DNA from 4 places in the Lysinibacillus sp. NPDC086135 genome. Region 1 is predicted to be linked to each of the others. Evidence: riboswitches for the same ligand, from Rfam matches in the RefSeq annotation. Region 1 holds a riboswitch; each other region holds the start of a gene.
What was found. A riboswitch is a leader RNA that binds a small molecule or an ion and turns the genes downstream of it on or off. The one in region 1 is predicted to bind thiamine pyrophosphate.
Positions count from the first base shown of each region.

Region 1 (8,300 bases):
TCTCTTCAATTTGATCAGCAAGCTTACGATACGCTACTTTCGTCCGTTTATGATTGGACAGCGTTGAATAATTCGTGACGTACTGTTGTTCCGTTGCAGTCAATTCATCGTATGCTTTGCTAGCTGTCTCTAAAGTTGCTTGGAATGAAGAGGTTGTATCATTAATATTCGAAATAAGTCGAACAACATTCGAAACCTTAGAGTTGTAGTAATAAGTATTATCGTATATGTAAGCAGTTTTTACCTGTCCTGTAATATCAGCAGCCGATGCTGACGTAGTAGGTGCAGCATAGATTAGTGAAGGGGCCGCAACTAGGGCGAGGAAGGCTAGTTTTCTTTTGTTTTTCATAATATGGGAAACCTCCTAATTGGTTTTTTCACAAGTGTCATGGTAATTCATGAGGATTTTTGTCCTAGATGAAATCTTTGATTGTCTTGAGAATATCCTAATATATGTTGATAAACCAATTTTATCATATTAGGATTCTTTTATGTATATTTTGAGTGAATAGGTAGATAGGTTGTGCATTTTTTTAAACACTTTGTGTCTTATGTACTTGGGAATACGAAAAGTAAGAGGTCGCTTTTCAATAGAGATGGATAAGGTGGATAGAATCGCAAGAATGATGGATAGAACTGCAAGAATCTATAAGCCTAAAATGAGTCGTGAAGCATTCAAGTATCTTGAGGAAAACGACATTATTGACCATACATTAGCTAAAATTTAACGAATTTGGTAGGGTTCCTAAATATTGCTATGCATGATTATCAAGCTATTGAATTAAATATACTCCAAGCAATTATCGAGAATCATTTAAGTGATTTTAAAACCTATACAGAGGCGATATTGCTTATATAAAAGAAACAACAGGCCATAGAGATTTTCTAGCCTGTTGTTTTTAAATTATAATAGAAGATTTTTATCGTTGTTTACCTGAAAGTTGGACATCATTATAGATGTTGATTGCCTTGTCTAAACTGTTAATAGCATCTGTCACTTCGTGCGAAGATGCATAGGAGTTATTGGCAACAGATTGAGCGTTTTGCACTGCTTTTTCTAGGTCACGTTTTGCTCTTTCTGTTGTCCACTTTTCATAATAAGGTATGTCAGTTCCATCTCCATTAGCAGAAGTCTTTACATACTGAACAGAATTGACGAGTGACGTTAGCCAAGATTTATCAACATAATTTCGATAGTTTACACCGGATTTATGATTACTTCTATACGTTGAAATAGCACTATTTAAATAATTATAGGCAGACGAAATTTCTGACTGAGACGAGTAGCCATTATTTGCAACATTTTGAGCATATGAAACAGCTGAAACTAGAGCGTCTTTTTCACTTTGCGTCGTCCAAATTGTATAAGAAGATAATTCAGATCCATTAACAGAAACGGTTACATATTGAACAGAGTTAATCAGCGATAAAAGGGCAGATCTATCGGCATTAGTTTGGTAAGTACCATATTTTTGTGCATTTTTATAAACTGTGATCGCGTAGTTTAAATTGTTAATAGAACTTGAGATATCAGACTGGGTTGCATAGGTATTATTTGCAACAGACTGAGCGGATGAAACGGCAGAAGCTAGAGCATCCTTCTCACTTTGAGTCGTCCAAGGCGTATAAGAAGCTACATCATTACCATTATTCCAAGATACTGCAACATACTGAACAGAGTTAATCAGCGATGAAAGGGCAGATCTATCTCCACTAGTTTGGTAAGTACCATATTTTTGTGCATTTTTATAAACTGTGATCGCGTAGTTTAAATTGCTAATAGAATTTGTGATATCAGACTGAGTTGCATAGTTATTATTTACAACATACTGAGCGGATGAAACGGCAGAGGTAAGAGCATCCTTCTCACTTTGAGTCGTCCAAGGCGTATAAGAAGCTACATCATTACCATTATTCCAAGAAACCGTTACATACTGAATAGAATTAATCATCGATTGTAATGAAGACTTATCACCGTAAACATATTTTGTTCCGTTCTTTTGCGCAGCTTGATAAACGGTTAATGAAATCCTGTATTGTGTAATAGCATTGTTTATTTGTTCCTGAGAGGCGTTGGAATTATTAGCTACCGCTCTTGCGCTACTTACGGCATATTCGAATGCTGTACGTTCAGCCTGCGTTGTCCATTTCTCAGTTGTTAAAACGTCGTTTCCATTAACAGATACGGTAACGTATGGGGGTATAGCTACTAAATTACTTAGCTCAGTTTTATTCGCCACAGGTAATTTTACAGAGGCTTTTTTATCATCCACCTGTACCTTGTTAATAAGATGTCCTGAATCTAATGCCACCTTTTCCCCGTGTTTGACAATCACTTGCTCAATTTTACCTTCCCCGTAAAGGCTAAAATCTTTCTCAACATCGATTGTAAGCTTATCAACATTGGCAGTAACTTCAAATGCTGTAACTTTACCAACTACATTGATTTTTGAAATAGTCTTGTCAGAAGTCACATGTACTTTCGTACGCTCCAAGTTAATGTCTGGAGATTTAATATCTTTTAAAGTGACATTTAACCAATTAATATTTCTAGTTAATAAAGGTTTAAAAGTAATTGTATCCCCGATAGTAACGTCATCAATTGTAATTGCCTTCTTCACACGATTAGTTACAATAAGCTTATCTTTAATAGTTACATTTTGAACTTTTACATAATCCGCATTTACAGTTAGACTTCCTTCAATCTGTGCGTCACCACCATCAAAATATACTGCTTTTTTGTCAGTGCCAGCTTTAGTTAATGTTAGTTCTGTAACGCTCGTAATTTCGCCGTTTTTCACTACTACTGTTGCTTCGGCATCCATCAATGCAGTTTTATTCGATGTGTTAAAGAGGGGCTTCAGCGACTGGCTAATTTTAAATTGGCCATTGGATGTAAGTACTTTCTCTTTAGTAATGTTGTTAATGGTAATAGTTTGCCCCTTTGTTTTGGCTGCAGCTACCTGCCCATTAATTTGAATTGAGTGGTTTAAAGGTGAATTACTTGAAGCGGCATCTGCAGTGGGCATTGGCGATACTAGGGTTGCTGTAATAGCAGTTGCCATAAAAGTCGTTAATACTTTATTCTTCATTTTAGTCACTCCGATCATTGTATTTAATGGATAATATATCATATATTTCTTTGTTTTAGTACATAAAGGGTATATTTTACTATTTATTATACTTAAATGAAATGTAGTCCCTTTTTCTTTATCGTTCGTTTTTAAGAATCCTTAATTATTTAAAAAAAATGAAAGTGAAGTGCCAGGTTTTTTTTGTACGAAATTGGGTAGTTGGGTGCGGAAATCACGCTCATTTCAAGGGCTATAACGTTCTAAAAAGTAACTTTTACCATGTTGTTAAAGACACTGTATTAGTTTAGTGTGTTCAGGAAAAACGCCTTGATATGAGTGGTGAGTTAGTTTTGAAGTACATTGACCAAGCATAAAAACAGCACTACTATAGGAGAGGGAAGGGGGACAAGCTATGATGTATCTCGGTATGATTTTTTTTAAAATTGTGACTCCAATTCTAGTGCTTCTAGTACTTGGTGCAGTTTTACAAAAGAAATTTCGCTTTAATTTAAAGGCGTTATCTCAACTTATTACATATTGCTTCATGCCAGCAGCAGTTTTTGTGAATATATATGAAACGAGTATAGAGCTGTCTGTGCTTGGGGAAGTTGCGTTATTTATTCTACTCTTTATCGGAAGCCAAATGGTGCTTAGTCATTTTCTTGCAAAGGGACTAGGCTTAGTAAAAACAGAGGCTGCGGTGTTTAAAAATAGTGTTGTCCTAATTAATTCGGGTAACTATGGAATTCCAGTTGCACAAATGATTTTTGTGGCTCAGCCGATTGGCGTAGCGATTCAGGTCATTCTCGTTATATTTCAAAATATGACGACCTATACTTACGGCTTGTACAATTTAATTTCTTCAACAAAATCGGGCATGTCTATTGTGAAAGACTTCCTCAAAATGCCCATTATTCATGCACTTATTATTGGTGTGGCAATGAACTATTTTACTATCGCTATTCCGCAGTTTGTAAGAATTCCGATAGACCATGTGGCAGATGGCTTTATCGCTGTAGCATTAATAACTTTAGGGGCGCAACTATCGCAACTTGAAATTAAATCCATGTTCAATAAGATAGTATTCATTAGCTGTTTTACACGACTAGTCATAGGGCCAGCCGTTGCATTGCTAATCATTTTTGCGCTTGGTCTTGATGGTGTCGTGGCACAATCACTTTTTATAGCTAGTTCGTTCCCAACATCGCGAAATAGTTCTAGTCTTGCATTAGAATATGACGTAGAATCGGCAACTGCTGCACAAACAGTTTTATTTTCAACGATTGTGAGCTGTATTACAGTGACGATTGTGATTTATGTGGCGGAACTGTTGTTTACTTAACAGTTTGGTGCTATTCGGAATAAAAAAGATTATTGTCAAAACGTGAGGTTGATTTCCGTTCCGGCTGGGCGCTTTGTCGCTGACGCTTCGCTTTCGCACAGTTAAAACATTTGTCGCTGACGCTTCGCTTTCGCGCAGAGCAGAGCTTCCTGGGGGCGTCCGATGAGCCACTCGCGCTGCTCGCTCCAGGGTCTCATCTGTGACGCTGATCCCCGAGGAGTCGCCCAGCCTCCACTCCAATCAACCTATATGCATGGCTTACGTTTAAACTTCTTTCAGTAGAAGTCTCCCATCTCTATAGGTTGTAAGATACAATTCGGGTTTAAGTTACTTTTCAGTGGTGTCCAAGCATCAGCTGAACACGGATCGATAAGGAATTAATATAGATGCAGGCCTAAGCACAATGCCGAATCCAGATGCAATTATGCCGAGGCATAATTGATCAATTGCTGTCGCCAACTTTTGATGATAAGCAAAAAAAACAAATGAAGCTTCCATCTCTTAACAATATCTGCTACACTATCATCAAACTTAATAGCATTAACTAGGGGAGTCTGATGAGTCAGGCTGAGAGGGAAACGCATAGAGGTTTCTTGACCCTTTGGACCTGATCTGGCTCATACCAGCGTGGGAAAGTTAACCATTATTGCACTCAATGTATTTGCAATAACTATACCTTTACATTCTTAGCCGGATCCAAAATTTTTTGGATTCGGCTTTTGTCTTTATTGGGGTGAGCTAGATTCGGTCCTTGTATAAATATAAAAGGGGGCGAAGTAGTTTATGACAACAGTTAGCGACAAGAATATTACGATTATGTCTAGTTTTGAAGGAAGTAAAAAAGTTTACGTAGAAGGTTCTCAACCAGATATTTTAGTGCCAATGCGTGAAATTGCTCTAAGTCCAACGACAGGAAGCTTTGGTGAAGAGGAAAATGCACCAGTACGTGTTTATGATACGAGCGGCCCGTATACTGATCCTGCGTATAAGGTGGACATTACGAAAGGATTGCCAGCTTTATGTAGTGCATGGATCAAAGAACGAGGTGACGTTGAAGAATACGAAGGGCGTACTATCAAGCCAGAAGATAATGGATTCCGCAAAGCTGATGATCCACGAATAAGTGAAAATATTTTTCCGTATTTATCCAAAAAGCCTTTGCGTGCGAAGAAAGGTAAAAATGTAACGCAGCTTCACTATGCACGAAAGGGAATTATTACTCCAGAAATGGAATTTGTAGCGATACGCGAAAATATGGACCCAGAATTTGTGCGCTCAGAGATCGCGGCAGGACGTGCTATTTTGCCATCTAATATTAATCACCCTGAGGCAGAGCCGATGATTATTGGACGTAACTTCCACGTAAAAATAAACGCCAATATTGGAAATTCAGCGGTGTCATCCTCTATTGCAGAAGAGGTAGAAAAAATGACGTGGGCTACACGCTGGGGTGCTGATAACATTATGGATTTATCTACTGGTAAGCATATTCATACGACACGTGAATGGATTATTCGTAACGCCGCGGTGCCAGTGGGAACGGTGCCGATTTATCAAGCGCTAGAAAAAGTAAATGGAGTGGCAGAGGATTTAACATGGGAGGTGTATCGTGATACGTTAATCGAACAGGCTGAGCAAGGTGTTGATTACTTCACGATTCATGCAGGGGTATTGCTACGCTATGTGCCATTAACGGCTAATCGTGTAACAGGCATAGTGTCTCGAGGAGGCTCGATTATGGCGCAGTGGTGTTTATATCACCATCAAGAGAGCTTCTTATATACTCATTTTGAAGAGATCTGCGAAATTATGAAAACCTATGATGTTGCCTTCTCTTTAGGTGATGGTTTACGTCCTGGTTCTATTGCAGATGCAAATGATGAGGCTCAATTTGCAGAGCTAGAAACGCTAGGGGAATTAACGCAAATTGCCTGGGAGCATGATGTACAGGTGATGGTAGAAGGACCAGGGCATGTACCAATGCATCTTATTAAAGAAAATATGGATAAACAGTTAGAGGTGTGTAAGGAAGCTCCTTTCTATACTTTAGGACCGTTGACAACAGATATTGCCCCTGGTTACGACCATATTACATCGGCTATTGGTGCTGCAATGATAGGGTGGTATGGTACGGCAATGCTATGTTATGTGACGCCAAAAGAGCATCTCGGCCTACCAAATCGTGACGATGTTCGTGTAGGGGTTATTACGTATAAAATTGCTGCACATGCTGCCGATTTAGCGAAAGGGCATCCGGGAGCACAGCAGCGTGACGATGCGCTATCTAAGGCACGATTTGAATTCCGCTGGCGCGATCAATTCAATCTTTCGTTAGATCCAGAGCGTGCAGTTGAATACCATGATGAAACATTGCCTGCAGAAGGGGCAAAAACTGCGCACTTTTGTTCAATGTGTGGACCTAAGTTTTGTAGTATGAGAATCTCACAGGATATTCGTAATTATGCAAAAGAGAGTGACTTAAATACGACTGAAGCAATCCACAAAGGTATGAAGGAGAAAGCAGAGGAATTTAAACAGGCAGGCAGTCAAATTTATCAATAATTAGTAAAGCAGGCTTGTGTCAAATTAGGCACAAGCCTTATTAGTTTCATCGGACGCCCCCAGAAAAGCGCCCTGTCGGAACGGAAATCAACCACACATTATGGTGATGAGTCTTCGTTCTGTCATTAATATAAAAAAACTCCATGTGAAGATGTCCTTCACATGGAGTAAAAAGTTGGATTGGATATCAATAATAATGGAAAATTAAACGTTTGTTGCTTGCTTTTCGTATGGGTTTGAAAGATCCATACCTTCTAATGAAAGACCCATAGCTTTTGCTACACCTTCGCCATATGCTGGATCAGCTAAATAGCAGTGAAGAATATGACGGCCTTTGATGAACTCTTCAACTGGTGCCATATCATTAGCAGTATTTTCGAATAGACGTTGTTGCTCTTCGGCAGTCATTAGGCGGAATAATTTACCCGGCTGCTCGAAGTAGTTATTGTCGTCTTCACGGAAATCGTGGATACCAGCATTACCGTCTATACGTAATTCAGGCTCTTTATAGTCTAAATTATGTTCCCACTCACCATAGCTATTTGGTTCGTAGCTTAAAGTTGAACCTAGGTTGCCATCGAAACGCATAGCGCCGTCGCGGTGGAATGAACGGAATGGGCATTTTGGTGCGTTTACAGGAAGCATGTAGTGGTTCACACCTAAACGGTAGCGTTGTGCGTCTGCATACGCAAAGATACGAGCTTGTAACATTTTGTCTGGCGAGAAGCTAATACCAGGGATAATGTTAGATGGTGCAAATGCAGCTTGCTCAACTTCCGCAAAGTAGTTGTCCGCATTTTTGTTTAACTCGAATTCACCCACAGGAATTAATGGGAAGTCTTTTTTATACCATACCTTCGTTAAATCAAATGGGTTATATGGTAACTCACGAGCCTGTTCCTCTGTCATTATTTGAATGTACATTTTCCATTTAGGGAAATCGCCTTTTTCAATAGCCTCATATAGATCGCGTTGTGAAGATTCGCGGTCGTTACTGATTACTTCAGCAGCCTCAGCACCAGTTAAGTTTTTAATGTCTTGCTCTGTACGGAAGTGGAATTTAACCCATACGCGCTCATTTTCAGCATTAATAAAGCTATAAGTGTGAGAACCGAAACCATGCATATTGCGGTATCCAGCCGGAATACCACGGTCAGACATAACAATTGTTACTTGGTGGAGCGCCTCTGGTAATGAAGTCCAGAAATCCCAGTTTGAATTCGCATTTTTCATATTCGTACGTGGGTCACGTTTTACCACGTGGTTTAAATCTGTAAAGTGTAAAGGATCACGGAAGAAGAATACAGGTGTGTTGTTACCAA
Region 1 is NZ_JBIVCA010000019.1:88,369-96,668, forward strand. It holds gene ACIPKN_RS21280 (hypothetical protein) at 1-349, opposite strand, end outside; gene ACIPKN_RS21285 (hypothetical protein) at 606-728, shown strand; gene ACIPKN_RS21290 (hypothetical protein) at 758-859, shown strand; gene ACIPKN_RS21295 (S-layer protein) at 921-3,092, opposite strand; gene ACIPKN_RS21300 (AEC family transporter) at 3,487-4,416, shown strand; TPP riboswitch at 4,953-5,067, shown strand; gene thiC (phosphomethylpyrimidine synthase ThiC) at 5,200-6,978, shown strand; gene ACIPKN_RS21310 (catalase) at 7,183-8,300, opposite strand, start outside.

Region 2 (8,300 bases), on a different contig from region 1:
ACGAAATTGAAGTTGAATTCGCCTTTCAATACAACGATGGATACTCAGAAACAATCCTTTCATTTGTTAACAATGTGCGTACACGAGATGGTGGGACACATGAAACAGGTGCCAAGGCAGCTTTAACACGTGTTTTTAATGAATATGCACGTAAAATTGGCCTGTTAAAAGATAAAGATAAAAATCTTGAAGGGACAGACATCCGAGAAGGCTTAGCGGCGATTGTTTCTGTTCGTATACCAGAGCATTTACTACAATTTGAGGGTCAGACGAAGGGCAAGCTTGGTACGAGTGAGGCACGCTCGGCAGTAGATAGTGTTGTTTCGGAGCAAATTTTATATGTGCTTGAGGAAAATGCAGAATTGTCTGCATCTCTTGTTCGTAAAGCTATTCGTGCCCAGCAAGTACGTGAAGCGGCTCGTAAAGCACGTGAAGATGCCCGAAACGGCAAGAAGAGCAAAAAAGCCAGTACCATTCTTTCTGGAAAATTAACGCCTGCACAATCTCGAAATGCAGCGAAAAACGAGCTGTATTTAGTCGAAGGTGACTCTGCAGGTGGCTCTGCAAAACAAGGGCGAGATCGTACGTTCCAAGCGATTTTACCTTTACGTGGTAAAGTTATTAATACAGAAAAAGCAAAGCTGCAGGATATTATGAAAAATGAAGAGATTTCAACGATTATCCATGCCATTGGTGCTGGCGTCGGAACAGATTTCTCTGTCGAGGATTCAGCGTATGACAAAGTCGTTATTATGACCGATGCTGATACTGACGGAGCGCATATTCAAGTGCTGCTGTTAACGTTCTTCTATCGTTATATGCGACCATTGATTGAAGCTGGAAAGGTATTTATCGCATTACCACCACTTTATAAAATATCAAGAGGCACTGGTAAAAAAGAAGTGATTGAATATGCTTGGACTGAAAATGACTTACAAGCGGCCATTAAAAAAGTTGGAAAGGGTTACATATTACAACGTTATAAAGGGCTTGGTGAGATGAATGCTGACCAGCTGTGGGATACGACAATGAACCCTGAAACACGTACATTAATTCGTGTGACGATCGAGGATGGTGCACGTGCTGAAAGACGTGTGACAACTTTAATGGGCGATAAAGTAGAGCCGCGCCGTAAATGGATCGAAGCTAATGTAGACTTCGGTATGGAGGATGATTCAAATATTTTAGACAATGAATTCATCCAACAGGAGGAGGACCAAGCATGAGTAGTACGGAAAAATTTCAAGATTTACCTTTAGAAGAAGTTATGGGTGACCGTTTTGGTCGCTATAGTAAATATATTATTCAAGACCGCGCGTTGCCTGATGCACGTGACGGTCTTAAGCCTGTGCAACGACGTATTTTATATGCGATGTTTACAGAGGGCAATACGAACGATAAACCCTTCCGTAAATCAGCAAAAACTGTCGGTAATGTTATCGGTAACTATCATCCTCATGGTGATAGTTCAGTATATGAAGCTATGGTGCGTATGAGTCAGGATTGGAAAGCGCGTCATATGCTCATTGAAATGCATGGGAATAACGGTTCTGTTGATGGTGACCCACCGGCAGCGATGCGTTATACCGAGGCAAGGCTCTCTGCTATTGCAGCGGAGATGCTACGCGATATTGGCAAGAAAACAGTTGAACTTGTACCGAACTTCGATGATCAGGATATGGAGCCAACTGTTTTACCAGCTCGTTTCCCGAACTTACTAGTCAACGGCTCAACTGGTATTTCGGCCGGTTATGCGACAGATATCCCACCTCACGCACTTGATGAGGTGCTAGACGGTGTTCTTATGCGTTTAGATAACCCAAATACCACTGTCGATGATTTAATGACCGTTATTAAAGGGCCTGATTTCCCAACAGGTGGGATCATTCAAGGTGTCGATGGCATTAAAAAAGCATACGAAACAGGACGCGGTAAAATCATTGTGCGTGCGCAAGCAGTCGTTGAGCCAATTAAAGGTGGCAAGGAGCAAATTGTTATTACGGAATTACCGTACGATGTTAATAAAGCAAATCTTGTGAAGAAGATCGATGAGCAACGTGTCGATAAACGACTTGAAGGAATTGCGGAAATTCGTGATGAATCGGATCGTACAGGCCTACGTGTTGTCATTGAACTGAAAAAAGATGTTCCTGGACAAGGAATTTTAAACTATTTGTTCAAAACAACTGATTTACAAGTAGCTTATAATTTTAATATGATTGCTATCCATAATCGTCGTCCGACAATGATGACATTGCCATTGTTACTGGATTCTTATATTGCCCATCAAAAGGAAGTCGTGACGAACCGTTCCATTTATGATTTGCAAAAGGCAAAAGATCGTTCGCATATTGTTGATGGCTTGATCAAGGCACTGTCCATTTTAGATGAAGTCATTGCAACGATTCGTTCTTCTAATGATAAACGAGATGCGAAAACGAATTTACAGGTGAAGTTTGACTTTACAGAAGTGCAATCAGAGGCAATCGTTAGCTTGCAATTATACCGTTTAACAAATACGGATATTACGGAATTGCGTGCTGAACAGGAAGAATTAAATAAATTGATTGCTAAGCTTGAAGGTATTCTTAATAGTGAAGCAAAGCTTGTACGTGTTATTAAACAGGAACTACTTGACATTAAAAAGCGTTTTGCAGAGCCACGTCGTTCAAAAATCGAACAAGAAATTGAAGAAATCAAAATTACGTTAGATGTCCTTGTCCCAAGTGAAGAGGTCGTAGTGACTGTCACAAAAGATGGCTATATTAAGCGTACATCTACACGTTCACATGCAGCTTCGAATGGTCAGGATTTTGCGATGAAGGATTCCGATTATTTATTATATGAAGCAAACTTAAATACACAGCATCATCTACTGCTGTTTACAAATCGAGGCAATTATATTTATCAGCCTGTCCATGAACTACCTGATATTCGTTGGAAGGATCTTGGTCAGCATATTTCTAGTATTGTACCGACAGGGAAAGATGAATCTATTATTGCTGTATACGGTTTTGAGACTTTCGAACAGGCCAATACGTATATTTTAACAGCTACGAAAGATGGACAAATTAAACGCTCACCTGTAGCAGATTATGCTGTTACACGCTATTCGAAACCGATCAAAACGATGAATGTTAAGTCAGGCGATGAAATGATTTTTGCAGGTATCGTGACAGACGAAGTAGAACTACTGTTAACGACAGATACTGCCTATGCTATTCGTTTCCCAATAGAGGAATTGCCAGTAACGGGTGTTAAAACAGGCGGTGTTAAAGGGATTACGCTGAAAGACGGAGAAGCATTAGTTGGCATCAATGTTTTACCGCCAAATGCCACTGCGTATGTTGCGATTGTGACACATCGCGGTGCGGTGAAAAAAATGAATGTTGCCGAAGTAGAGATGACGAGTCGTGCAAAACGCGGCTTAAAAGTGTTAACAGAATTAAAAGCGAACCCACATCGTATCGTGGCTGTAGTAAAGGTTACAGATGAGGAACAGTTAACGATTGAGATGGAAAAAGGTGTGCAAGAGATCCTTGATGTACAAGCATTAACTCGAGCAGATCGCCATTCTAATGGCTCCTTTAAAGTAGATATAGCTACAGACGGTGCCATCTCACATGTCTTTACGGTCAAAAAAGAAGAGAAATAACATGACTAGCCCATGCTCTATAGAGAGCTGGGCTTTTTTTAGCTAATTGAAACCAATAAGTGGGTTCTTTGTCTAACATATATACGGGAGGATTGTATGATGCTTTACATAATGATAAAGTCAGTTGAAATCTGGTTTGATCGATTAATGGAAAGACAATCTTTAAAAAGAAACAGGTACTTTTCTTTCATTTCCTTCAATTTCTTTAGCGTATAGCGATTTTGTTATTATGTAGTACAAAAATGTATCAGTTAATCCTAGAATAAGGAGTAATCCGCTCATATATAAAGGGCGAATACACTCTCCAATGATAATTAATAGCGAAGATACAATCATTGCTCCGTAGGTAGTCAAGCTATTAAAAGCCATATAAATGCTACGAGCGTTTGATGGGGCAAGTTCTCCTATCATTGCCTATTTTATAGGGACATACATCAGTTCACCAATTGTTCCAATAAACAAGGCAACAAAAAGAAACAACACGCTATTTGAAGAAGCAAATACACTAAAACATATAGAGAAGATCAACATTCCTGTAACAAGAGTCCAGCGCTCACTGCACTCAAAGGAAGTAATGGTTTCTTAGGTTCTTGGCCTGTAATAGTGTCAAAAAGGGAATCATCTATTTACCATGTAGATCAAAAATTGAATTTCCTAATTTTATAGAGTATGGGTGTAGGATGGAGAAGGTTTAAGTATTAGAGATAGGTCCGAATAATCTAAGGGCTTGTCTCGTTATATCCTTCCATACCATGTTTGTATATTCATCAATAAACGTTAAACGCATTCCGTTTAAGATGGATAAGTACGACTCAGCAATTAATGAAGGTGATTCTTCATAAAAGTAACCAAGCATTTGCCCAGCTTCAATAACTGGATAAATACAGTCTATAAATAATTTTACAAAATCATCTAGTTCTTTAAAAAGCTTTGGAAATCGATCAGGTCTTGCAAGATCCTGTTGAATTAAACGTAGGTATTCACTTCTCGTTGCAAAAAGTTGCACATGACAATCTATCATTTCCTTAATTACTTCAAGAGGATCACTTTTAAAGTGTTCATCTATTTCAATAAAATATGGTTTGATTTCCTCCAGGGGCTCCAATATTGCCGATTCATAAAGCTCTTCTTTGGAATTAAAATACGTAAATACGGTGCCAAAACTAACTCCTGCTTCCTTTGCTATGTCCGCTACTTTGGTCTCTGCAAAACCATTCTCACTATATAATTTAATTGCGGCGTTTAGAATGGCAAATCTTTTTCTTTTCTTTTTTTCATCATTAGTAAGTCTAGGTTCCATTTAGATTCTCCGTTGAAGGGTTTTGTGTATGTTTACCTAGCACTCCCGAAGATGATTTTTACAAAGAAAAGGACATTGCGGTTATTCAACAAAAGGAATTGAAGGAAGGCATGGAGCTTTAAAATTAAATTAGCAGCGCTTTCGGCAAATAGAGCCTTGTCATTTCCGGATAGATATGGGTATAATAATCACGAAAAGTTCATATGGAAAGAATGTAGGGGGGCTGGTGTTGCCAGCTGAGATTGTGTCCGATAGACACTGACCCTTTGAACCTGATTTGGCTCGTACCAGCGTAGGGAACATCTATTCAAAAAGAAAGTTTTTGATATTGATTGTAAAACGTCTGGGAGGAATCCTGGGCGTTTTTTGTTTTCAGACTTTTGTTGTATACACAGACCGTGAACGCTTTCTTCTGGTAAAGACATTCATTCATGAACATTTCACACTACTTACTTGGAGGATTGAGCATGAAAAAATGGTTATTGGTCCTAATGGCTGCACTTTTCACATTAGTGGGCTGTAGCGAAAAAGAGGCTAAAAAGGATACTAAAGGATTAACAAAAGTATCGGTTGTCCTAGATTGGGCACCGAACACAAATCATACCGGTTTATATGTAGCGGAAAAACTTGGCTTCTTTAAGGAACAGGGCTTAGATGTAGATATAATATTACCAGGCGAAGCGGGAGCAGATCAGCTTGTGGCGTCTGGCAAGGCTCAGTTTGGCGTAAGTTATCAGGAAGGGATTACACAGGCACGTGTGCAAGATGTACCTTTAGTATCGATCGCGGCGATTATTCAACATAATACTTCTGGCTTCGCATCCATTGCATCAAAAGGCATTACTTCACCGAAGGATTTTGAAGGTAAAACATACGGTGGCTGGGGGGCGCCACTTGAAAAGGCAGTACTGCAATCACTAATGCAAACAAAAAATGCAGATATTAATAAATTAGATATTGTCAATGCAGGCGATATAGATTTCTTCACAATGATGAAAAAAGATATTGATTTTGCGTGGATTTATTATGCATGGACAGGTATAGAAGCAGAACTGCGTGGCGAAAAACTGAACATGCTATATTTAACAGATTATAGTGATCAGTTAGATTATTACACACCTGTACTTGCTACAAATGAAAAAATGATTAAAGATAATCCTGAAACGGTAAAAGCATTTGTCGCTGCTACAGCAAAGGGCTATGAATATGCGATAAAACACCCTAATGAAGCGGCAAATATTTTACTAGAAGCAGTACCTGATTTAGATAAAAACCTTGTGCATAAAAGTCAGGAATGGCTAGCAGATAAATATCAAGATGACGCTGCACAATGGGGCGAGCAAAAGCTAGCTATCTGGGAAAATTACGCGAAATGGATGGCGGACAACAAAGTTTTAGAGGGCGAATTTAACGCAAAACAAGCATATACAAACGACTTTTTACCGAAAAAGGAGACAAAGTAACATGGCAAACTCATTAATAAGTGTACAAATTATCCCGAAAACTGAAACATATGAGGATGTGATCCCGTTTGTCGATGCAGCGATTACGGTTATCGACGCATCAGGGGTGAAATATGAAGTTCATCCATTAGAAACGACAATGGAAGGTGAGCTATCGACTTTACTACAAATCATTGAAAAAATGAATGACAAGATGATTGAGCTTGGCGCTATTAATGTCATTACGCAAGTGAAAATTTTATATCAGCCATCTGGTATTACAATGAATACACTAACGGAGAAATACAAGTAATGAGGCAGGCTTTCAAACAAGGAAGGACGATAATTTTTATCGCCTTCCTCTTATTCATATGGGAACTTATTGTCCGTTTTGCAGACGTACCACATTGGCTATTGCCTACACCAAGTGCCATTTTGAAAGAAGGCTTTCAATCGTATAAGACGTTTGTGCCACATGCTATAGCGACTGTTCAATTAGCATTTCTAGGCCTTGCCATTGGAATAGTGTGTGGACTAACGGTTGCTGTGCTATTACATCGTTTTACGTTTGTGCGGGAGCTATTTTATCCTATTCTTATTATGTCACAAAATGTCCCGGTGCTCGTTCTAGCACCGCTCTTAATTATTTGGTTTGGCTTTGGTTTATTGCCAAAGCTCATTATTATTTGTCTGGTGTGCTTTTTCCCGATTGTTATTTCGGCAATGGATGGCTTCCGTCAAACCTCACCTGAGCTGAAACATTATTTTGAAATGATTGGGGCAACTAAATCACAAACCTTTTGGAAACTTGAATGGCCATATGCGTACCCGTCGATTTTTTCAGGCATTAAGATTGCGGCGACGTATAGTGTTATGGGAGCTGTCATTGCAGAATGGTTAGGTGCGAAAATGGGGATTGGCGTCTATATGACATTGGCGCAATCATCATTTCGAACGGATCGCGTGTTTGTAGCGATTTTTGCCATCATTTTTTTAAGTTTACTATTATTTAGTGCTATTCGATTATTAGAAAAACTTGTTGTGAAGGGGAGAGGAATCTATGCTAAGCATTCAAAACATTGATAAATCCTTTAATGCTCTTCCGGTTATTCGCGATTTATCATTTGAGGTCAAGGACGGGGAATTTGTGGCGATTATCGGACCGTCAGGCAGTGGTAAAAGCACACTCTTTCAATTAATTGGTGGTGTCTCTTCTATTGATAAGGGAGCTATTTTATTAAACGGTACAGATATCCAACAAAAAAGAGGAACGATCGCCTATATGCCTCAGCAGCCCTGCTTACTACCATGGCGTACGATAGTAGAAAACGTTGCGATTGTCGAGGAGCTTCATCGCAAACCAAATATTGAGCTTGCCAAGGAGTGGTTAGATAATGTGGGGCTGGCGGCGTTTGAAAATGCGTATCCTAATGAGCTGTCGGGTGGTATGCAACAGCGGGTATCATTTATTCGCGCAATTGTCAGTAATAAGCCCATTTTATGCTTAGATGAGCCGTTTTCTGCACTTGATGAATTTACAAGGCTTGAAATGCAGGCTTGGCTTTTATCGATTTGGGAGAAAGATCGAAAATCGATATTGTTCGTAACACACAGTATCGAGGAAGCTCTCTTTTTAGCGGATCGTATCATTGTGCTCACGAAACGGCCAGCAATGATTAAAAAGGAAATAATCGTACCTTTTGCAAGGCCACGCCAAGAAGAAATTCGCCATTCCGCTACATTTACGGCATTGAAGCAACAGTTATTCACGTATTTAAAAGAAGAGAAGGGTGATGCGAATGTTGATTGATGCACATATTCATTTAGATCAGTATAAGGAACACGACATTCCAACTTTGCTAGAAGAAGCTGAACATGTCATTGCCGTTAGCATGAATCTTTC
Region 2 is NZ_JBIVCA010000014.1:52,684-60,983, reverse strand. It holds gene parE (DNA topoisomerase IV subunit B) at 1-1,226, shown strand, start outside; gene parC (DNA topoisomerase IV subunit A) at 1,223-3,655, shown strand; gene ACIPKN_RS17765 (TetR/AcrR family transcriptional regulator) at 4,347-4,955, opposite strand; TPP riboswitch at 5,162-5,271, shown strand; gene ACIPKN_RS17760 (ABC transporter substrate-binding protein) at 5,423-6,418, shown strand; gene ACIPKN_RS17755 (thiamine-binding protein) at 6,420-6,710, shown strand; gene ACIPKN_RS17750 (ABC transporter permease) at 6,710-7,480, shown strand; gene ACIPKN_RS17745 (ABC transporter ATP-binding protein) at 7,458-8,207, shown strand; gene ACIPKN_RS17740 (TatD family hydrolase) at 8,197-8,300, shown strand, end outside.
Region 2: another riboswitch for thiamine pyrophosphate. It lies ahead of ACIPKN_RS17760 (ABC transporter substrate-binding protein); the one in region 1 lies ahead of thiC (phosphomethylpyrimidine synthase ThiC).

Region 3 (8,300 bases), on a different contig from region 1:
CTGACCGTAGAATTCATTGGCTTAGTGATAATTCTGAAACTATTGCAAGAAAAATTCGTGCTGCTGATAGTAACCCTGGAGTTCTCGATACTATATTCGGTGGAGAGTACTATTTATTCGGTTGTCATGTAGATGACAGAATAGTTGGGAATAGTGGGGAAATTCTTGGCTATCGTGATGATGCAGTATGTGTAGGAACGATTGATGGGAGTGTTTGGATTAGTCACGTAAAGAAAAAAGGAGGGATAAAATTACCAGCATCCCTTGCTCTATCACATTTATTAAGGAATGTTCCTGAATTACCTATTAATCCTTTTGACGATATTGAAGGGAGAACATACAGAGAAATCTACTATAATGAAAAAAATCAAGTAGGATACTTGCATTTTGATTTTTATAATGGCGCTATGCACACCTCACACTGTAAGAAACTTCAACAAGCCATTATAGAAGCTAAAACAAAAAATAGTAAAGTATTAGTTTTAATGGGTGGGCATGATTTTTGGTCTAATGGTATTCACTTAAATACTATTGAATATGCTGAAAATCAAGGGGATGAATCGTGGGAAAATATTAATGCGATTGATGACATGATTCTTGAAATTCTAAATACACCAGACAAAATTGTTATGACTGCTATGCAAGGAAATGCTGGTGCAGGAGGGGTCATACTAGGTCTTACAGGTGATTTTATTTTTGCAAGAGAAGGTGTTGTTTTAAATCCTCATTATAAAAAAATGGGGAACCTATATGGTTCAGAATATTGGACGTATTTATTACCAAAACGTTTGGGGAAAGAGTTAGCTTTTGAAATTACTGAAACATGTCCTGCCATAAGTACATTAAAAGCAAAAGAAATCGGATTAATTGATGATTATTTTAAAGGCAATGTCCAAGAATTTGATGCAAAAATACAAAAAGTTGCTGAATATTGGGCATCTTCGTCTCTTTATGATGAAATTATTGCAAATAAACAAGCAGAACGAGAAAGAGATGAAAAAGAAAAGCCATTAGCAGAATATCGCCATGAAGAATTAGAACAAATGAAGATTAATTTTTATGGAGAAGATAAAAGTTATCATCTTGCACGGAAAAAATTTGTCTATAAAATAGCTTGCGATCAGCCAAGCGTTCTTCTAAATGATAAAATAACGATTTGAAATAATTAGTGCTAATTCCCTTTCATCAGAATGGGGCGGACCAAACGCCCCGTTTTGAATGATGAGATATAATTGATAGAAAATAAAGGGGAAGATACACGATGGGAATTATGGCCAGTTACTTATCATTAAACAATGCTTTAGCGGATGAAATTGCCGACTTAAATAATTTCCATATCGTCAAGCGACTTGAGGAGCTTATGGAAAATCATAGCTGTCCCGTAAATGAAATGGATAAATTATGGGACGGATTGCATTGTTTGCTAACAGGGATCTCTGCCTCACAGCCAATCGAGAACCACCCATTAAGCGAGGCCATTGTCGGCGTTCACGTGCTGGATACTGAAGAATTTGTCAGCGTCATTGGTTCTGAAGAGCTTCCCCGGATTTTAGAAGCTCTTCATTCTATGGATAGGACTGTCTTGCAGCAACAATTCAAGCCAGCAATTTTTAGAGCCAAACAGATTTATCCGGATATTTGGGCGGACGATGAAGCCGTGGAGCTTTTCGCAGAACTTATAGCGGAACTCGATCAATTAATCCATTTTTATGAACAAAGCCTTGCCCGGGGGCATGACATATTAATCAGCATTTATTAAAACCGCATCAATCTTAAACTGTACCCTATCGAGAGATCTACTCGATAGGGTACAGTTGGAGATACGAAAGGGTTTATTATATATCCTACCAAAGCGGTACAAGATAGGGGGAAAATGGAGTTGCTACGCGGTGCTTATGAAGGTAAATTTCAAAAGCAGTATATAAAAAGAAAACCCGAACTATTAGGAAACATTAAATGCATTTCGTCATGTAGTTCGGGTTTTTCAACAGCTAAAAACTTTTTGTCCAGCCTCATTCAAATTTTTATCCTAAATAGCGATGATACAGTGTTTTCGCTTCTGCAATATCTTTTGTTCCGTGGATTAAAACTCGCCCGTCTTTAAAAATAACCAAACGGTGATCATCGACAGTATAAGATAACAGATAAGGGTTGCGCTGAACATTTCCGCCTTGCTGCAAAAAAACTTTTTCCAGTTTGGCTAAATCCTGTTCTTCTTGCGCGGAAGGCCGGATTTGAACAGAATCTCTTCCGCATAGTATAGCTGTTTTTGTTTGATTTTCAAAGGATAGGTAGGGATATGTCCGATTGTTCCCGCATGATGGGCAATCATCTTTTTTCATCTTATCCACTTTTATTGCACTATATTGGTTTTTCCAAAGATCAAAAGATAGTAATTTATTCCGCAATGCTGCTGTATCATCCACTAATATTTTTAAAGCTTCACTTATCTGATGGGCAGTAACCATTTGCACGGTAGGACCGATGATTCCCGCGGTATCGCACGTTAAACCTCCGATAGGAACTGTTTCCAATAAACATGAAAGACAAGGGTTTTTTTCAGGAATGATCGTATATGTAATACCATAGCTCCCCACACATGCGCCATAGATCCAGGGTACTGAGTATTTTTGCGAGACATCATTCATCATCATTCTTGTTTCAAAGTTATCGGTCGCATCAATCATGAGATCGGCCTGTTTTGCCCATTCTTCTAGCTCAAACACTGACGCATCCGCTACTATTGCTTCGACCGTTACAGTTGAATTGATGGCCTCCAGGCGTTTTTTTGCTGCAATCGCTTTAGGCATCCTGTTTTTTGCATCATCTTCAGCGTATAGCTGTTGACGCTGCAGGTTTGACCATTCCACATAATCTCGGTCCACAATCGTCAGTTTACCTATTCCCGCGCGGACTAGTGCTTCGGCATTTGTTGTTCCCAGCGCTCCAGCTCCAACAATCAATGCATGTTTAGCTGAAATTTTTTGCTGTCCGGATTCCCCAATCGGTGCAAATAATTGCTGTCGTGAATAGCGATCATTCATCCAATACTCATCCCTTCCAAAGGACTGCTCGCTGTGGCATAGCGTTTCTTCGGAATTCTACCAGCTTCAAAGCCAAGGCGTCCGGCCTCAATAGCAAGTTTCATAGCTTTTGCCATCTTGATAGGGTCTTTTGCGGCAGATACAGCTGTGTTTAATAAAATTCCATCAGCACCCAGTTCCATTGCCATTGCTGCATCAGCAGGAGAGCCGATACCAGCATCGACAATAACGGGCACCGTTGCTTGTTCAATGATAAAACTCAAGTTAAGCGGGTTAATGATTCCCCGTCCGGAACCAATCGGTGAGGCTCCTGGCATTACGGCATGGCAGCCTAATTCCTGTAGCTTTCTGGCTAAAACAACATCATCTGATGTGTACGGAAGAACAATAAACCCTTCCTTTATTAATTCTTCTGTTGCTTTTAACGTTTCGATAGGGTCAGGAAGCAATGTTTTGTCACATCCAATAATCTCTACTTTAATCATATCGCAAAGGCCGGATGCTTTCGCAAGCTTTGCAATGCGGACGGCCTCGACTGCGTTTTTGGCTCCTGCTGTATTTGGCAATAAAGTATATTTTTTAGTATCAAGCTTTTCTAAAAAATTTGGCTGGTTCGCTTCAAAGATATTCATTCTCCGAACGGCAAATGTCAGGACTTCTGCTTCCGATTCAGCAACAGCCTGCTTTTGGATATCAAAATTAGGGTATTTTCCTGTTCCAAGCAGCAAACGGGATTGAAATGAATAAGGACCTATTTTTAACATAATTATCCGCCTCCAACAAAATGTACAATTTCAATGCGATCCCGGTCAGAGAGCCGGGTTTCCTGATGATCAACTTTGTTCAGGATCTCTCCATTTACTTCAATTACAACTACTTTATCTAGCAGTTTGTAATATTCGAGCAGATCCGAAACGTACACAATTTCCTCTGACAACTTCAAATTTTCTCCATTTAGTATTACTTCCAAGATCTGTCCTCCTAACTAAGCAATATTTGAGATCGATCAATGCGAAACGCAGAAAGAAACTGCTCATCTTCCACTTGACCTGTAAGCAACTGGGCTGTGAGTTTGCCAGTAAGTGGGCTTAATAGAATTCCGTTTCGATAGTGTCCGGTAGCTACAAATAGCCCCTTAATATCAGGATGCTCGCCAATATAGGGAATCCCATCATCTGTCTGCGGCCTTAATCCTGCCCACACCCGTTCCCACGGGGCATCTTTCAGCTGGGGAATCAGCTTAACGGCTTGTTCAATCAAGGTAGAAATTCCTCCAGCCGTTACTTGTTTATCAAACGTATTTTCCACGACTGTGGCCCCAATGTAAATTTCGCCATTCCGCTTAGGAACAAAATAACAGCGTTTATCTGAAAAAATCGACCTGTGAACGATTGGCTTATTCGGCTTTACAGAAAAACATTCTCCTTTCACAGGATAAACGGTCATGTTGATCCCCGTATTTTTCATTAAATCGGCAGCCCAGGCGCCGGTAGCGACAACGACCTGTTCACAATAGACGGCTCCCGCTGATGTGTATACTCCTTTGACAACACCGTTTTCATAGATAAAAGAAAGGACCTCTGTATTTTCGCGGATTGCTGTACCAAAATGCTCTGCTGCTTTTGCGAAGGCAAGTGATAATTTTGCAGGCTGAACATGGCCGTCATTTGGAAGGAACATAGCACCGACAACAGTTGGTGCTAATGCAGGCTCCATTTCTCTTACTTGTGTTGCATCGAGCCATTGGATGCCGGAATTCCAGTTCTGCTGGAACAATACCTGACTTTTTAACGCTGAAGCTAATTCATCCGTTTCTGCAATTTTTAACATGCCTTTATTCACAAATTCGATATCGATCCCCGTATATTCTAGTAATTCGTTGGTGATGGAGGGGAACATCGCCTGGCTTTTTAATGCCAATTGGAAAAATGGACCGTCGTGTTCAATTTCCGCTTGTGCTGCCAGCATACCTGCTGCTGCACTGGAGGCTTCGCAGGCCAAAGTTCCTTTTTCAAGAATGACGACTTTTTTTCCTAGTTTAGAAAGTTGATAGGCAATGGAAGAGCCATTAATTCCTCCCCCGATAATGGCAACATCAAATGTATTTTTCACTCAACACATCTCCATTTTAACTTCTTTTTGGTAGCCTTTTATTGCAGCTAATGGATCATCGGCGTTTAAAACGCCCGACATCATAGCAATACCGTCGGCCCCGCTGTTTATCACCTGTTTAGTATTTTCAGGAGCAATACCGCCGATTGCAATAACAGGAATATCTAGTGAACCAGTAAGCTTTTTTAATTCCTCTAAACCCCTTGGTTCCAATCCTGGTTTTGATTGGGTAGAAAAAATATGACCATATATCACATAGTCGGCTCCCAAGCGTTGAACCTTTTTTCCTTCTTCGACCGAGTGAATGGAGCAACCAACCGTCAATTGAGGAAAGTTGGTTTTAATCATAGATGCATCCAAACTATGATAGGCTAGTTGGACTCCTTTCGCACCTGTAATAACGGCAACATCCACCCGGTCATTGATGATTATTTTGGATAACGGAACGCCAACTCGGGAAAGCAGGTTGACTGCTTCATATAATTCTTTTGCCGTCATTTGTTTTTCACGCAAATGGATAGCGTCGGCATATGGATGGATGTCTGCTAAGATTTCACTTAGTTGTTCCATTGGCATTTTTCCATTAGAAATGAGATGAATCGCTTTTGATAATAGGGTAATGGGGGTCACCTCTTTAAGACTTATCCGCCTTCCAAATGTAGGATGCAAAAAAGCCACTTTCTTTTTGGTAAAGAAAGTGGCTGGAGATGAAAAGGACAAATTTCCGTACACCACTTCCCTACGCTGGCATTAACCAGGTCAGGTTCATAGAGTCCCGAAGTCACACTTCAATCTCAGCCTTTACAAAGGCACCCCTAGCGGATAAGTTATATATTTTATTCGATTTATTTTCAATATTAGCACTATTCATAAAGATGTCAATCATTAAGAACTAAAGTGAATAGATTACTAGGGGTTCCATTTAATGGGAAGTTTAGTCATGTTGAAGTTTTCTTTGATAAATTAGAAAGTATAGATTTCCAACAAGAAACTCGAAATTATTATTTTTATTTTAAAGGATTAGAAAAATTCGAGAAATTTTTGAAATGATATGGTTAGGATCAACTGAATTTTATCCTTCTTATGATGTACCAGAAACTTTGTATAAAGATACAATGTATAATAAATTTTACGAAAGAGAATGGAATGAAATAATACCGGAAAATCGTGAAGAACTTAATTTAATCAACGTTGATGAGTATTCTATGTTAATTGCTCTCATTAAATTAGCTGATTCGGATCATCTTGATGTATTCTTCTTTATACTTGAGAAGAATATTGTATTTAGAGGAAATGGATTAGCATTTATCATTTATCGCGAACATAATCTTGATCTATTTTAAAAGATAGCTAATACCGAGAGACTCTCGCTGGATTAGGGTATGTATTAATTCAGATGTCACCATTATTTTTAGAGATACTTAGAGCGATTGATAAGGTTGTTTAATAGAAAAAGACCACTCCGTGATGGGTGGTCATATTGTTTAAAAGGAGACCGACTTAACCGACTAAAAACCGACCGAAGAAAGATTATTAAAGATTTTCTTTTACCTTTAATGATTTTTAAAGATAGTTAGCAAACAGCAAGATACTGATATATAAAGCTTTTGAGAATCAGTGATTTTATAAGAAAGGTCGGGTCATTCAACGATATGTCGAAAGTAGAATTGTTAGTTATTGTGGAAATTTAAAAGTAATCTTACGTTCTTTTTCATCCCAAATAAGGTGGGCATTAAAAGATTTCTCGCCTTTTTGAAATCCTTTTATCAAGTCTGTTTCACCAGCTGCCAAGAGTTTTTTTATATTCGATTGTGAAATAGTTTTTCTTAAAAGTTTCTTTGAAACCGAGAATTTACAATTAGCTGTTTTATAATTTGAACAGCCGTAAAAAATGCCATGATCTATGATTGACCCTTCGCAAAGGATACATTTCCCAACAACTGTTTTTCTTTTATTATATTTTTTATTATACGGATTATTTGCAGTGATTTTATCGACTGCATTTTGATTAAATGCCCATTCCTTTTCACGCTTGTTAGCATCTGAAATCAATTTGTCAGCAAGCTTTTTTACTTGTTCCATAAATGCTGTAGGAGAAGCGTTGCCTTCACCTATTTCAGATAGTCGTTGCTCCCATTTGGCTGTCATGGAAGGGGACGTTAAGATACTTTCACCTAGTGCCTCAATGAGTAACATTCCTTTAGCCGTTGCGAAGACTTGGTTTTTCTTAACTTCAATATAGTTTCGATCTTTTAATGTACCAATAATTCCAGCGCGTGTAGCTTCAGTACCTAATCCTTCCGTTTTCGATAGGACCTTTTCTAATTCCGCATCTTCTAAATGTTTACCCGCTGTTTTCATTACGGTAATCAAATTTCCTTCAGAAAAACGATTTGGTGGCTGGGTTTCACCTTTTTTTACGTTCGCTTTCGCAACGATACCTTGCTCATTTTCATGTAATAGGGGGAGCAGTTCATCTTTGTCTGTAGGTGAGTTATCTTTAGAATGATAAATAACCTTACGCCAACCTTCTTCCATTAGCACTTTACCCTTAGAGATGAATTCTGCACGTTTATCAACAAGTGAATGAATCGTTGTGTAAGAAAATATGGCATTGTTGTAATGTGCTGCAATGACTTGTCTTGCAATTAAATCATAAATTTTTTCTTCTTCTGTACTTAGCTTTGCTACGTCTGGTATTTGCTCGGTAACAATAATTGCATGGTGATCGGTTACTTTTTTTTCATTCACATATCTTTTATTATTCATAATTGAACTTGTCGGTGGCGGAAGAAGACTTTTGTATTTATCAATTTTACTTAAATGCTCTAGTATCTTTGGTAGTGTTTTTGCTTCTTCATTCGTTAAAAATTGTGAATCAGATCTTGGATAGGAAACAACGCCCTTTAAATAAAGTCTTTGCAAAATATCCAGCGTATTTTGTGGTGAGAATTTATAAGCTTTGTTTGCTGTAGCTTGTAATGCAGATAAGTTGAATAACAATGGAGGAGCATATTCCTTTGTTTCTCTTTTAATACTATTAATTTCTACTTTTTTATTGATACAGAAATTAGCAATAGCATTAGCTTGTCGTTCTTCTTGAACTCTTGAATTGTTATCTTTATGCCATTTCGCTTTTAACAA
Region 3 is NZ_JBIVCA010000027.1:12,208-20,507, forward strand. It holds gene ACIPKN_RS24295 (hydrogenase maturation protein) at 1-1,160, shown strand, start outside; gene ACIPKN_RS24300 (YfbM family protein) at 1,262-1,759, shown strand; gene ACIPKN_RS24305 (thiazole biosynthesis adenylyltransferase ThiF) at 2,025-3,044, opposite strand; gene ACIPKN_RS24310 (thiazole synthase) at 3,041-3,808, opposite strand; gene thiS (sulfur carrier protein ThiS) at 3,811-4,014, opposite strand; gene thiO (glycine oxidase ThiO) at 4,026-5,156, opposite strand; gene tenI (thiazole tautomerase TenI) at 5,157-5,876, opposite strand; TPP riboswitch at 5,876-5,983, opposite strand; gene ACIPKN_RS24330 (hypothetical protein) at 6,203-6,499, shown strand; gene ACIPKN_RS24335 (DNA topoisomerase III) at 6,831-8,300, opposite strand, start outside.
Region 3: another riboswitch for thiamine pyrophosphate. It lies ahead of tenI (thiazole tautomerase TenI); the one in region 1 lies ahead of thiC (phosphomethylpyrimidine synthase ThiC).

Region 4 (8,300 bases), on a different contig from region 1:
GATATGCCATTAGCATTGTTGCTTTTACTTCCATTGCTTATGTATTTTGGATGGACCTATTGGCGTGAACGTCAGCGACTAAAAAAAAGCCATATCGTCGTACTAGGTATTCGTATTGTGGCTATATGCTGTTTGGTTTTTGCACTTGCAGGGCCCTATATTTTATTGCCCGTAAAGGAAGAACAAGTATTATTTTTAGTGGACCGTTCTGCTTCAATGAATGGTACAGATGATGAGATGTCCAATTTTATAGCGGAAAGTTTACAGTCGAAAAAAGATGAACAGCTTGCAGGGATTTATTCTTTTTCATCGACTTTACAAACGGAAGCCATTTTATCGAAGTTTTTAAAGGAAGTGCCGAAGTTTACAGCTATAAAAGCAACAGATCAAACAAATATTGAACAGAGTCTACAGCTCGCTTCAGGTATTGTAGATCCGAAAAAAGCGACACGACTTGTGCTCTTAACGGATGGCAATGAAACAAAAGGGGATGCCTTAGAATTTGCATCGAAGTTTAAAGGGTCAAATATTAGCGTTGATGTAATGCCGTTTAACCAACCTGTTGCGAAGGATGTATCCATGAAAAGCTTTGTTACACCACAAGTTGCTTATGTTGGTGAGCAGCAGCAGTTAGTCGCTGAAATAAATGCAACTGTAGCAGAACAAGGTGAGCTATTACTATACGAAAACGATAAGCTTATTCACCGTGAAGCAGTGGAACTTACAGAAGGTTCGAATGTATTTTCGTTTAAACATTCAGCAACAGCTGAAGGGCTTGTAAAATATGAGGCACTCGTGCAGGTTGAGCAGGATGCAATTTTTGAAAATAATAAATTAACAAGCGTCACGATGGTGCAAAGTGAGCCACATTTACTAATTGTTAATGGCTATGAAACGGCATCACCAATTGCAGCGGCGCTAGGCAAACAATCAATTGCCTATGATGTTGTAAATGCTAAAAGTCTACCAAATGAACTTTCTAGTTATTTACAATACAATGCCATCATTTTTGATAATGTGCCAGGGCATTTAGTAGGCGAGGCAAAAATGAATGTCATTGAGCAAGCAGTGAAAAATTTCGGTGTCGGTTTTACAATGGTTGGTGGCGAAAATAGCTTTGGTTTAGGTGGCTATTTTAAAACACCAATCGAAACTTTACTACCTGTTGAAATGGAGATTAAAGGTAAGGAGCAATTGCCATCATTAGGGCTAGTTATCGTACTTGACCGCTCGGGAAGTATGTCTGGAGCAAAGCTAGAGCTTGCAAAAGAAGCGGCCGCTCGTTCAGTTGAAATGCTACGAGATGAGGATACGCTCGGGTTTATAGCCTTTGATGATCGACCTTGGGAAATTATTGAGACAGGACCACTTGGCAATAAGGAAGATGCGGTGGATACAATTTTATCTGTAACGCCAGGGGGAGGTACCGAAATATATGGATCACTAGCTAAAGCTTATGAAAATCTAGCTGATTTAAAGCTACAGCGTAAGCATATTATTCTATTAACGGATGGTCAGTCTCAGCCAGGTAACTATGAGGACTTAATTGCACAAGGAAAAGAGAATGGCGTAACCCTATCAACGGTTGCAATTGGTCAGGATGCTGATGCCAACTTACTTGAAGCACTCAGTGAGATGGGCAGTGGGCGTTTCTACGATGTTATTGATGAGCAGACGATCCCCTCCATTTTATCTCGTGAAACTGCCATGATTTCACGCACATATATTGAGGATAACCCATTCTATCCAACTATATTTAATGCGGCTGGCTGGAATACGTTATTTGCGAATGGTGTACCTAAAATGAATGCTTATATTGGTACAACAGCAAAGCAGGGAGCTACTGTTATAGCAGAAAGTGAGAAAGAGGATCCAGTACTAGCAGAATGGCAATATGGCCTTGGCAAAACATTTGCCTTTACTTCTGATTCGACAGGAAAATGGACAGGGGACTGGGCAAGATGGCAAAATTGGGGCACTTTTTGGCAAACGCTTATTTCAAAAATGCTACCAAGTTATAATGATGTTGCCTATGATGTACGTCTAGAATCAGACGGCTCATTTGTCATCACTGATCCAACAAATGAAGCGGCGTTCTTAGATATTGTTGCTGTCAATGAAGCTGGTGAAGAACTTGATACACAACTTGAAACAATTTCAGCATCACAAGTTCGAGCAGTCGTACAAGCAGAACCAGGACTCATCTTCTTCCGCATTGCCGATGAAGATCAGACCATTTACCAGGCAGGCTTAAGTGTACCTTATAGTGCAGAGTATGAATTACGCCCAGTGAATGATAAGTTAATCGAAGCACTAACAAAGCAAACAGGCGGCTCTGTTTTGAAGGAACCGAGCGAGGTATTCCGTGAATTTACTAAAAAAGGTGCAGAACGTCAAAATATTGCGACATGGCTTTTATTAGCAGGGATGTTGCTATTCTTTATTGATATTACCATCCGACGCTTTGGTTGGCGCTTCTTAACTAGGCCGAAGAAAAAAGAACAGCCTGTAGAGAGAACACAGATACAGGAAGATGACACAAATGTTGCCCAGCTATTAAAGGGTATGAAAAAACGATCTTAGTAAGTTAAAACGATGGTTCATTGCTTTATAGTAATGAGCCATCGTTTTTTCCTAAATTGTTCCGATAAATAGATGAAACATTCCGATAAAATCTGAAATTGTTCCGATAAATCACAAATTTATTCCGTTAAATTACTCATCTCACAATATTTTTATCTAAAAAGGATTTACGATTTATAGTATTCTTCCGCAAATTGCTAGCAACGACTATACCTAAGACAGCACCAATAGTACTTGAGGTTAAAAAGGCTGGCATGAAAAATAAAGCAGCAACGGATGTCCCCATTAATAAATGTGCGTAAGGTACTGCGATAAGTGAGGCAATGATACCTGTCCCAAACATTTCACCGACACCTGCAAGCCATTGCTTGCCGCTGTATTTATAGGCAAGAGCTGCACATAGAGCGCCAATAACACTGCCAGGAATAGCTAGTAATGAGCCTGTGCCTGTTAAAATACGAATAATAGCTGTGACAAAGGCGACCATAACAGTAGGCACTGGTCCAAGAATGATAGCACCGATAACATTAATGGCATGCTGGACAGGGTAGGCACGAGCAATTCCCGTTGGTATTGAAACGAAGGTAGAACCAGCTACGGCAATTGCTACTAATATGGCCATGATTGTTAATTTTCGAATTGACATAATTTCCACTCCTTTGAAATGTTAATACCGCCGCAAAAACAGAGAGAATCGCCGCTAAAGCGTCAAAAAGCCGCTTCCTAAAAACAACAGGAAGCGGCCTTGCATCTACAAATAAAAAAGCAAGTGTCGACACTTCCCTCCGCTAGTGTGAACTAGATCAGGTTCAAAGGGTCCGTATATGACCATATACGTCTCAGCCTTTTAAAGACTCCCCTAGTGGTAAGAATTTAATTAATTTTTTCTCTTAATAATGTAGCATACTATTAAAAATAGTCAATAACTTTTCAGACTATTTTGTATCAGGATGCATAAGGTGTGGCGCTTTTTTCATTGTCCAAATAAGGGCAAGGAAGAAGCAAGCCATTAAAATAATAGCCCCGAATATATAAGGACTGTTCATATTCCAATCGAATAATATACCTGCTAAAGCTGGACCAATCATATTACCAAGACTCATATACGCATTGTTCAGACCAGCTGCAAAGCCTTGTTCATTTTCAGCAAGTTTTGAAATCAGTGTGTTGACAGCTGGACGAATCAATGTCGTAGCTGTAGAGAAGATGGTCGCTACAATCAAAATAAGTGCAAATCCAGATGCGAATAATATTAAGAAAATCGAAACGGATGCAATAAATAAATTGACTAACACTACTTTCATTTCGCCGAAGCGATTAAACAGCGGTGTAATAACAAACATCTGTACAACAACACCAAAAGCGCCACCCATAACTAATATAATGGCGATATCAGTAGGTGTGTAATTAAACTTATCTGTAACAAATAATGATAATGTTGTTTGGAAGTTAGCAATCCCGAAAGAGAATACAAGCATGATAATTAGCATGACAAAATAAGGCATTCGGACTGAACGGGCCATCTGCTTTGCAAGATTATCCTGCTTCTGCGCTTTTTTCGCTGCATTCGGTTTTGTAGCAGGCAATAAAAAGAACGATAAAATAGCTGCTAAGATAGCTGCAAACCCAGCGGTATAAAATGGAAAATGCAAACTAACTTTTGAGAGGAATCCACCGATACCTGGTCCGATCATAAAACCAAAGGACATTGCTGCCCCTATCATCCCCATACCTTTTCCTCGTTCCTCATACGTTGTGACGTCTGCCACAAAAGCCATTATAGGAGGTGCCACAAATGCGGAACCAAGGCCACCAAAAAAGCGTGCCAGGAAGAGCATCCACACATCTGTAGAAAGCCCGAAACAAATTTGTGCAAGTCCTGTTACGATAAGACCGAAAATAATGAGATTTTTACGACCGTATTGATCGGAGAGATTCCCAGCAATTGGAGAAAATATGAATTGTGCGAAGGCGAACGTTGCAATCAACATGCCAAGTACTTGTCCTGCGGCACCAAACAATTTTAAATACTCAGGCATGACAGGAATAATAATTCCGATACTCCCCATTGCGATAAACATATTAAACATTAAAATATACAAAGCCGCCTTATTAGACTTCTGCTGGGTCATCGAATACCCCTTTCTTTAATCAAATATACTACAGTCTACCATAAGACTTATACGTTTGCTATTGACTATAAGTCTGAGATTTACTAGAAAGATATGCGGATTCTCAAATACGGCCGGCTAGTTTTTCCACAGAAGCTTACTTCCAGATAAACGAAAAAAAGCTGTTCTCAACGTTTGTAACGTGAGAACAGCTTTGAATGGGTAAAATAGTTTATCGAATACTCATTTTAAATTCTAAGAACAGCTCATTGTATTTGCCTAAGTAATCAGGACCTAAGTTTTTATAAACTTCTAATGTTTTACGTTGTTCTTCAGAAGGATAGAAGCGCTTATCAGATACAACTTCTTTATCCATTAACTTCATCGCTGCAATATTAGGAGTAGAATAGCCTACATAATCAGCGTTTTTAGCACCCGATTCAGCTTTCAACATAAAATTAATGAAAGCATGTGCGCCATCAATATTTTTTGATGTTTTTGGGATAACCATATTGTCAAACCATAAGTTTGAGCCTTCTTTTGGTACAGCGAAGTCCAAATCTTCATTTTCTGACAACATATCTGCTGCTTGACCAGACCAAGTGAGTGCCACAGCGGCTTCATTATTAACCATCAGCGGTGTAATTTCATCTCCGATAATGGCTTTAACATTTGGCGCCAATGTGATTAGTTTATCAGTAGCTTTACGTAGCTCCTGGTTATCTAAAGAGTTGAGAGAGTAGCCAAGACTGTTTAAGCCCATACCAATCACCTCACGTGCACCGTCTACTAAAAAGACTTTACGCTTTAATGAAGGATCCCATAAGTCCTTCCAAGATGAGAAGTCTAAATTTCCAACGAGCTTTGGATTATAGACAATGCCGACTGTTCCCCAGAAATATGGGACAGAGTATTTATTGTTCTTATCAAATGGTAAATCTAAAAAATAAGGATCAATATTTTTTAAATTAGGGATTTTCGTTTTATCTAAAGGAATAAGTAAGTTTTCTTCCTTCATTTTTTCAATCATATATTCAGAAGGTACGGCGATATCGTAAGCTGTACCACCTTGTTGAATTTTTGTCATCATTGCTTCATTGGAATCAAACGTTTCATAGATGACGTGAATGCCTGTTTCTTTTTCAAATTGCTTCAGCAAATCCGGGTCAATATATTCTCCCCAGTTAAAGATGGTTAATGTATCTTTACCACTTTTTCCACCACCGGCACTTAGGGCGTCAGCAGTATAGAATAATAGGGCGGAAACGACAAGGATTGCGATTGTTGCTTGAATTAATTGCTTCATTGAGTTCCCCCCGTTCTTTTACTAGCGCGGCTTGTAATGAAGTAATAGCCAACTACGACGATAACCGTTACAAAGAATACTAACCCAGAAATAGCGTTAACTGTTAAGGAAATACCTGCACGTGCCATCGAATAAATTTCAACAGATAAAGTACTAAAGCCGTTACCTGTCACGAAAAACGTTACCGCAAAATCATCTAGAGAATATGTTAAGGCAAGGAAGAACCCTGCAAAAATACCAGGTTGAATATACGGTAAAATAACACGCATCATGACATCTTTTTTCGTTGCCCCTAAATCTAATGCAGCATCGATTAATGATTTATTCATTTCTAATAGTTTAGGTAAAACCATTAGTACAACAATTGGGACACTGAACGCTACATGTGCTATTAACACAGAAGAAAAACCTAATTTAATACCAACCATTGTGAATAAAATTAAAAAGCTTGCTCCAATAATGACATCCGGGCTCACAATTAACACATTGTTTAAAGAAAGTAGTGTGTTGCGCATTTTTGAATCTTTAACAGTGACAATGCCAATTGCTCCTAGTGTCCCAATGATTGTCGAAATCAATGCAGAGAGTAATGCCACGATCACTGTATTAATTAGAATGACGAGTAAACGTGAATCCTCAAAGACCGCTTTATAATGTTCTAACGTAAAGGACTCAAAGTTATTCATCGATCCGCCACTATTGAACGAATAGAAGATTAAATAGAAGATAGGTGCATACAAAACGATAAAAACAATCGCTAAATACACTCTTGCTGTAGCAGATAGTTTTTTCATCGTATGCGACCTCCTTTATCCTTTTTCTGTCCTGTAATTAACATAACGATGACCATGAATAAAATTAAGAACACAGCAATTGTTGAACCCATTCCCCAGTTTTGGGTCACAAGGAATTGTTGTTCAATAGCTGTACCAAGTGTAATGACACGGTTTCCTGCAATTAAACGAGTGATCATGAAGAGTGATAATGCAGGAATAAATACAACTTGAATACCTGATTTAACACCGTCCATTGTTAACGGCAATATAACGCGACGGAACGTAGTAAAGGCCGATGCCCCTAAATCACGTGCGGCATAAACAAGAGCCGGATTTAAACGATCCAATGAGTTGAAAATCGGTAAAATCATAAATGGAATAAAAATATAAACGGATACGAACACAAAGCTAAGGTCAGTGAATAGCATTTGCTTTGGATCAAAACCAAGTACTTCGATAAATGCATTTATTGGGCCGTATAAGCCGAAAATCCCGATAAAGGCATATGTTTTTAACAAAAGATTAATCCAAGAAGGAATAATAATTAGTAAAAGCCAAAGCTGTTTATGTTTCGTCTTCGTTAAAAAATAGGCTGTTGGATACGAAACAAGTAACGTAAAGAACGTAATTAAAAACGCATACCAGAATGAACTTAATGTCATTTTTAAATAGACAGAAGTAAAGAATGCTTTATAGTTATCGAGCGTGAAATTGCCATGTATATCTAGTAGGGAATAGTAAACAACGAGTGCAATCGGCATGATAACAAAAAGTGCAATCCATAAAACATAAGGAAATAAAGCTGATTTCGAAGTCTTAGTTTGCATCTTCGTCGTCCCCGTACGCCTCTAAACGTTTATCGAATTCTTCTTCTGTTTCATTTAAGCGCATTACATGAATTGCTTCTGGATCAAAGTCTAAACCAATTTCTGTCCCTACTTCAGCTTTTTTCAATGAATGCACGAGCCATTCATTCCCATCTTTGTCGTACGTAGATAATTCATAATGCACCCCGCGGAACAATTGAGTATCAACTTTAACGACAAGTTTGCCTTTATCGATTGTCGTCATTTCTAAATCCTCAGGGCGAATGACAATATCGATTTTTTCGTTTGGCTTCATACCTTGGTCAACACATTCAAAAACTTTACTAGCAAATTCAACTTTGAAATCTTCAATCATCACGCCAGGAACGATATTTGATTCACCAATAAAATCAGCAACGAAGCGGTTAATTGGCTCATCATAAATATCTACTGGTGTACCAGATTGTTGAATTTCACCTTCACTTAAAACAAATATTTCATCACTCATGGCAAGTGCTTCTTCTTGATCGTGTGTGACAAATACAAATGTTTTCCCGAGGCGTTGTTGTAACTCTCGTAGCTCATACTGCATTTCTGTACGCAGTTTTAAATCTAAAGCAGAAAGAGGCTCATCTAGTAAAATTACTTCAGGATCGTTCACAATCGCACGAGCAATGGCCACACGTTGACGTTGACCACCAGACATTTCAGAAATTTC
Region 4 is NZ_JBIVCA010000016.1:43,785-52,084, reverse strand. It holds gene ACIPKN_RS19170 (VWA domain-containing protein) at 1-2,583, shown strand, start outside; gene ACIPKN_RS19175 (vWA domain-containing protein) at 1-2, shown strand, start outside; gene thiW (energy coupling factor transporter S component ThiW) at 2,720-3,229, opposite strand; TPP riboswitch at 3,347-3,454, opposite strand; gene ACIPKN_RS19160 (MFS transporter) at 3,519-4,715, opposite strand; gene ACIPKN_RS19155 (ABC transporter substrate-binding protein) at 4,927-6,000, opposite strand; gene ACIPKN_RS19150 (ABC transporter permease) at 5,997-6,794, opposite strand; gene ACIPKN_RS19145 (ABC transporter permease) at 6,791-7,603, opposite strand; gene ACIPKN_RS19140 (ABC transporter ATP-binding protein) at 7,593-8,300, opposite strand, start outside.
Region 4: another riboswitch for thiamine pyrophosphate. It lies ahead of thiW (energy coupling factor transporter S component ThiW); the one in region 1 lies ahead of thiC (phosphomethylpyrimidine synthase ThiC).